Regions from separate parts of the Colwellia sp. BRX10-9 genome, predicted to be linked through region 2. Evidence: riboswitches for the same ligand, from Rfam matches in the RefSeq annotation. Region 2 holds a riboswitch; each other region holds the start of a gene.
The links. Region 2 has a riboswitch for cyclic di-GMP ahead of H4J69_RS12315 (zinc ribbon domain-containing protein). Riboswitches for the same ligand answer to the same signal wherever they lie in the genome.

Region 1: another riboswitch for cyclic di-GMP. It lies ahead of H4J69_RS13825 (GGDEF domain-containing protein); the one in region 2 lies ahead of H4J69_RS12315 (zinc ribbon domain-containing protein).
Region 3: another riboswitch for cyclic di-GMP. It lies ahead of H4J69_RS16560 (DUF3718 domain-containing protein); the one in region 2 lies ahead of H4J69_RS12315 (zinc ribbon domain-containing protein).

What each region holds. Positions count from the first base shown of each region.
Region 1 covers NZ_JACGVV010000024.1:41,628-43,902, forward strand. Annotated here, with positions in the region: gene H4J69_RS13825 (GGDEF domain-containing protein) at 52-1,053, opposite strand; cyclic di-GMP riboswitch class I at 1,284-1,366, opposite strand; gene H4J69_RS13830 (hypothetical protein) at 1,526-2,275, shown strand, end outside.
Region 2 covers NZ_JACGVV010000019.1:66,255-68,529, forward strand. Annotated here, with positions in the region: gene H4J69_RS12310 (GIY-YIG nuclease family protein) at 1-42, shown strand, start outside; cyclic di-GMP riboswitch class I at 639-722, shown strand; gene H4J69_RS12315 (zinc ribbon domain-containing protein) at 766-1,146, shown strand; gene H4J69_RS20485 (cold-shock protein) at 1,168-1,317, shown strand; gene H4J69_RS12325 (hypothetical protein) at 1,476-2,066, shown strand.
Region 3 covers NZ_JACGVV010000035.1:19,440-21,714, forward strand. Annotated here, with positions in the region: gene H4J69_RS16555 (patatin-like phospholipase family protein) at 1-992, opposite strand, end outside; gene H4J69_RS16560 (DUF3718 domain-containing protein) at 1,191-1,550, opposite strand; cyclic di-GMP riboswitch class I at 1,614-1,713, opposite strand; gene H4J69_RS16565 (3-oxoacid CoA-transferase subunit B) at 1,962-2,275, opposite strand, start outside.

The DNA.
Region 1 (2,275 bases), on a different contig from region 2:
AATATCAGCGAGAGAAAAATGTCATCAAGCAAAAAGTATCTTGTTGAGCGATTAAGAACTTAATGTATTATTTTTTTTGTATAAATCGGGTAGTAACAGGCGTGATTTTTTTAAGATACTGCTGGCATTTTCAGCAATATTAAAGGTGTCTACACCAGTAGACAATGTCATTTGAGGTAATCTAATACCAGACTTACTACTAACAAAGCGCAGCTTTTCAACGCCATGTGTTATTTTACTGGCAATTTCTCGAGCACTTTCTTTGTCAATATCAGGTAACAGAATTAAAAATTCATCGCCACCTGAACGTATTGGTAGACCGCTGCCATCAACATAACTACTCACTTTACTGGCTATTTTTGATAAGAGAACATCACTAATTAAATGACCGAATTGCAGATTAACTTCTGAAATTTGATCAACACAGACGACAATTGCGGCAACTTGCCGACTTGGATCTTCTGTTAGCCATAAATCTAAATGCTTAGACATAGCTTTACGATTATAAAGACCGGTAAGTGGATCCATGTAAATTTCTTCACGTACTTCTTTTAATTCAACTTTTAACGCCTGGGTCTTTTTACGGGTAAAAGAAATATGTTCAGCAAATTTTTGTTGGTGTAGTTTAAAGGCTTTAGATGCCTGGCGAATGCTATTTACCGCAACGACTATTTTTTCTTTATCGGCAGATTGTAGATCAGAAATATTGCCGTCTAGCGTGGTAATCAGTTTATTAATACTCTGCGATGATTTTTGGCTGTTTTTTTCAACATGGGTGACAACGTCATCTAGGTCGTCAATGAGTTCATCTCTGAATTTACTTTGGCCTAAAATGAATTGGCGATAGTTTTCTTCAATGAAAAAATCATCAAGCTTTTTACCCGTGGCAAGTTTATTTTCAATGGCAGTATTAAGAAGAATGTTTTTTTTATTAATATATTCGTAGCTAACTGAATAATTAATTGGGCTGACAGGTAAAAACCACCGCTGTAATTGTTTTACGGCCATGTTCATTTTTAGTTCAGCTTGTTTTATGGAATCATGATATTTCATTGTTCCATCTCAATTTGCACACCCAATTAATAATATCAATAGACCATTTTCTAGTATAAACAAGTAAAGTACCACATATATTTTTTGTCTATAAAAAACATATATTTAGTTATATAGTATTTTAAATGAAGGTAATATATGACAGAAAATAATTAAAAATAAGGGAAGGACCGCAAAGTATACCGAAAGCAAACTGTTCAAAATAAAGACAAGCCCCCACTATATCTATACTTGGCAGTTCCGCTATCCTAGGTTTCCCCTTAGACCGGTAACTTTGCGTCTCTAGCTTTCACTAGATTTGCCCTTTTCGAGTTTTAGAAACTCTAAATTCATTATAAGCGTTGAACTATGCTTGTAAACCTTTATTATGAATAATTTGTTGAACCGTAACGAAAACCTATAAGTAATAGATAAATTTATAGGTTATGGCTGATCACTCTACTGATCATTAGATAAAGGATTTTAGTTAATAATGCCCTGTAAACTGTTGTTGATCCTTTGTTTTTTTATAGCTCCTTTATTTTGTTTTGCCAATGATGCTTTAAACGTTGAGCAAAACATTAAAGATGTTGAGCGCTATTTTTTACAAGACGCTGAAAACCTTCCCTACGAAGAGATCATTACACTTTCAAAAAAAATTTTGGGATCTCAAGAAAATTATACCGTCCAAATTCGTGGAAAAACCTTCATCCTTCTTGCTGATGTTGCCAATAATAAGGGTGAAAATAGCGAAGCATTTCATTTTGCGCAAGATGGAATTTCTCTGCAAGGACTTGAACCAGCCATAAAGTTTAATTTATTGCTGAAAGTTGCAGATGGCTATTATTTACAAGAGAAGTATGAACAAACTCAAAATATGGCAACCAATGTTATTTTAATGGCAGATTCTCCACAAGTGCTAAAATATCGTTTAATTGCTTTGAGTTATCGAGCTGTTACCTATGCGTTGCAAAATAAAAACGATTTATCGATGAATGATCTTAATCAAGTTAAGGTGCTGATTTCGGTAAATCCTCAGTATGAGGATCACCTTTGTCTTTTAGAAATTTTAGCAACGGCATATTATTATTTAGGCGATTATCAAACATCGCTAACCATGCAAAATAAGCTATTAACGTTAAAATTTGATTTAGACAAACTGGCTAATATTGACCAAACTTATTTACACTTAGGCCGTGCTTATTTTCAGTTAAATTTATTTGATGATGCTTACAATGCTTTT
Region 2 (2,275 bases):
ACTGAATTGCGCTCAGTATGCGTAAATATTGCCAATGCTTAACAAGTTTTTCTATTGGTCAGTTTAACCGGTTATTAAATATTATCGATACAAAATCTAATCCAAAATGTTACCTCTACTGGACTCCTTAATGTCTCCAAAGTGGCATAAGTGACGGATAAACCCAATCACTCAAGAAGCTTAGCTTTTAGCACTAATATTTATCAGTGCTAATGTTCCCTTGATGCGCAAAGAAGAAGTAATGATTTGAAATTTATATTGCTTGTTGAGGTCAACTGTAGACCTGTTAGTTGACCTAAGCAGTTCAACAGCTAACTTTAAAATATTTGGCTTAGCGGACATTAACGAAATCGGTTTTGAGACTCATTTCATGGTTATAAAAACCTCCATTATCTACGTCCCTTCTAAGATCAATACAGTTAGTGACACTCTGTCTCTGAACGCTAAAAACACGACTTTAAAGACATAACAACTTAATACTGTTACCTCTAATAATGTGACCAAATTAACTATGCCACTGAAGCTAATGCTTTGTTAAATATTTATTCGTTTATTGAAAGGATATTGTTGACAACGTTTACTATTTATAGCATTTTATTGTTTTTTTACATGCAATTAGACTTGCATACCATAAATAATATTGAAAAAGGCAAGTATAGGGAAACTTATACACGCAAAAAGACCAGCCTTCACGATTTGCGAAAGGTAGTGGCTTTACCAGTGCGTGTTACCTTACTTGATTTTTTATATTTAAAGGAACTAATTATGAAAATAATAGGCAAATATTTATCAATTACAGGCGTACTGCTTTCTATCATTTTTCCACCTTTTGAAAATGGAACTTATAGTGGATATGGCTTTATATTTCAGCAATATCAAACATTCTTTGGAACAATGAATGTATATGATTTTATCAATATGCAGCAATTATTCCTTCAAATAGTAGCCATTTTATTTATGGGATTATCTATTTCTTTTTTTAGTAAAAATAAAACTGAAAAGGCAGATGATGTATATAGAAAGTGTCCTGCTTGTGCTGAAGAGGTTAAAGTGGAAGCTAAGCTGTGCCGTTATTGTCATACAGATTTACCTGAAATAAGTGAATCAGAGTATAATGAGATGCTAGAGATTATTCATAAATCGTAAGCAATAAATCGAGTAAAAAACATTAAAGGAAAAGTTACGACATTTATTAGTGATAAGAGATACGGCTTTATAAAGGGTGAAGACTCGACTAGTTATTTTTTTCATTATAATGATTTTATAAATAAAAGTGATCTAAGTAACTTGTGTGATGGATTAGAAGTAAAATTTTAACCTAAAGCAACACCAAAAGGATACAGTGCGTCTAAATGTGAATTAACCACGACATATATAATTGACACATATGAGCAACCCAAAAAGTTAATTTATTAGTTTCGTCGATCAATTAGTACTGTCAAATTTTACTCAATAATTTACCAAGGAAACTAAGAATGAAATATCTATATTGTAATGCAACATTGAAAATAACATCGGTGCTTGCTGGTATTATACTCATAGCTGGTTGCTCTAGCGCTACTGAACTTTTTAACGCATCATCAACACCACCTCCTGTAGTTATTGAAAAAACCAATTTGAATGAGCATGGGGTGCCTTTCTCTTTACGTAAAAGGTTTGATTTGGTCGTCAATGATGGGTGGCGGATAGACTGCCTCCAATATAATAACGATGGCCGTGATGTTGAACCCATTGTTTTTGGTCGAAATCATGGTAAAACGCTTGTGTTTTTTCAGGCAAACCCTGCATGGGGGCCACTACCTAGTAGTGGGGCTTGGGAAATTAAAAACATTGCCACTGTGAAAGATGAGGATAATAATGCTGAAGGATTGATTATTGACTATGATTTTTTTCATAGTGGTCATTCTAAAGCTCAGCTTTCTATCGACAATTCGGGTAATGGTTACATGTTAGTTAAATGGTATAAAGATGCTAAAAAGAATGATATGACGAACATTAAACTCTCAGAACTAGGGAGTTGTGAGGTTGTTTTGCATGGGGATTATATAAGTAATCACAACATATGAGTGTAGGGTGTGATATACAAGTCCAGTGATTTTGTCGATGGTATGTCACTCAAAAAGTAATGGGAATTTAATTAACCCTACTAATGAATTAACCCAAGTTTCGGATTCCGAAAACCAACTTACAAGGAAAGATAAATAAGTGCTTACCAATCTTATTAATGGCATTATCTTCTTCGGCTTCAGCTAACACCGTTCATGGAAATATAAAG
Region 3 (2,275 bases), on a different contig from region 2:
ATCGATAGTGGTAGGTCTGAAAAATACTCTACGGCCATGGCATTAAAGTCATGACTGGGATTAAGGAGAAATGATGATATCGGTTTTAAACCATCTTTTTCTTTTCTAAGTTCTGGTGGTATAAGTTTTATTGTTTCATTAATTCGTTCTAGACGTTCAATATCGCTGTGTAATGTATCTGAGAAAATAGTATCAAGTAAATGACCGGCAACAGTAGAGGTTGTCGGAGGATGAGGATTATTCACTTTACTATGAAGTGGTGCTTTAGGTTGATCAACACCAACAATAAACAAATTTTCTCCACCTAAGTGTATCGCAGGGCTTAACGGTGAAAGTTGATGTATAGACCCATCACCATAATGCTCTTGGCGAATTTTGATTGAAGGAAACACAAGGGGAATAGCGGCAGAAGCCATTAAGTGCTCACTATTAATTTGGCAAGGCTCACCACGACGTTTAGCGCGAAACCAAGGAGAAATAGACTCATCAGATTGATAAAAACTAATTGAATCGCCATTACTGTAACTTGATGCAGTAATAGAAACTGCAGATAAATAGCCACGTAAAATATTGGTGTCGATACGTTTAAAGTCGACCACCATATTCAGTAAGTCACGAAGTGGCGCGTTGTTTAGTAAACTACGCGCACTTTTATTGGCATAATCTGCTTGGAAACTTGCCAGCATACCTTTCGCCAAATGTGAGAAAACCCGAATACCATCACTATGGTATATTCGACTGGTATTAATATTCTTCCAAACCCATTCTAATTTTTTTACCCCCAAATGAAAGCATGAAGAATAACAGGCTAGCGCTGTGGTATTTATAGCACCAGCAGAGGTGCCACATATAATGGGAAAGGGGATGCCATGATTTCTAGGGACAAATTTTGATATGGCAGAAAGCACACCTACTTGATAAGCCGCTCGAGCGCCACCGCCAGTAAGTACTAAAGCATTCTTACTGTCTTTATAACTTCTTTTATTCAACATGTATATCGCAGTCTTCTTCGTATAACTTAAGTGTAATCAGTTTTTTAACCTGGTGCTAGCTTAACGAGTCAAAAAATAGATTGAAATGACTAAGGCAAAAAAAAGCCTGCAGAAGCAGGCTTTTTAAAATGACATAGAATTATTATCTAGTAAAACAGTACACTTGATTGAACAAATAACATCTACTAAAAAATAAGTTTAGCTGCTAACGCGTTCGTTAGCTGCGTCTATCAATGGTTGCGATCCGGTTTGCAAAATAGCTAAGTTTTCAGAAACAACTTTCTTTGGTAACTTTGAAATCATCAAAGAACCTGTTTTAACTGAACCATTAGACGATGCAAACGCCAACAGATTCTGTCCATTACACTCAATACCATGAAAGATAGTGCGAATTTTTAATCTATTCGTTTTTAAGAACGAACGCATGCGTTTCTTGTCGTCTGCAGCTACATACTGGCAAACGCTTTGAGCGATGTCAGCAGCTTGTGCTTTCGGCGCCGATACAACAGACGTTAATGTTAAAATAGTGATGGTAGAAGCTAGTAATAATTTTTTCATTTTAGTAACCTTGTAATTAATTTAGTTAGTAAAGGAAAAAACCACGGGATGTACCTTGTATAACGAGGTGACTCCGCTGTCATAGAATTTATATATAAAACATAAATCCCTTAGACCGGTGGTTTTGCGTAACACGATTTCACGTGTTTTGCCTTTTCTTTGTCCCTTTTAGTATTGCGAATTGAGCCAATAAATGCAAGAAAAATGTGTAATACGCTAGTGACATGCGTAAAGAAATTTAATAAAAAAAACACTTTTATCAATTTTTTTTCAAATAGAACATGTGCTTAATCGAATGGTGACTATCAAAACCATTAAGTGAACTTTAATGTAATGTTAAAATATAGAGTAAAAAAAAAGAGCTAAAGCTCTTTTTTTATTTAATCGTATGATTAATATGCCGCTAGGTTATTAAAATTTCATTTCAGGGACATGCTCAGGAACAATTAATTCACCTTCAGTGAGTTTTATTATTTCCTCAATACTGACCCCTGGTGCTCGCTCTAATAAATGAAACTTGCCATCTTTAATTTCGATAAAGGCTAAATCAGTGAGTACTCTTTTAATACAACACTTACCTGTTAACGGTAAAGTGCAGTTAGATAAAAGTTTTGAAACACCATGTTTAGAAGCGTGAGTCATAGTAACAATAATATTGTCAGCACCCGCAACTAAATCCATAGCACCGCCCATACCTTTAATCAGCTTGCCTGGGATCATATATG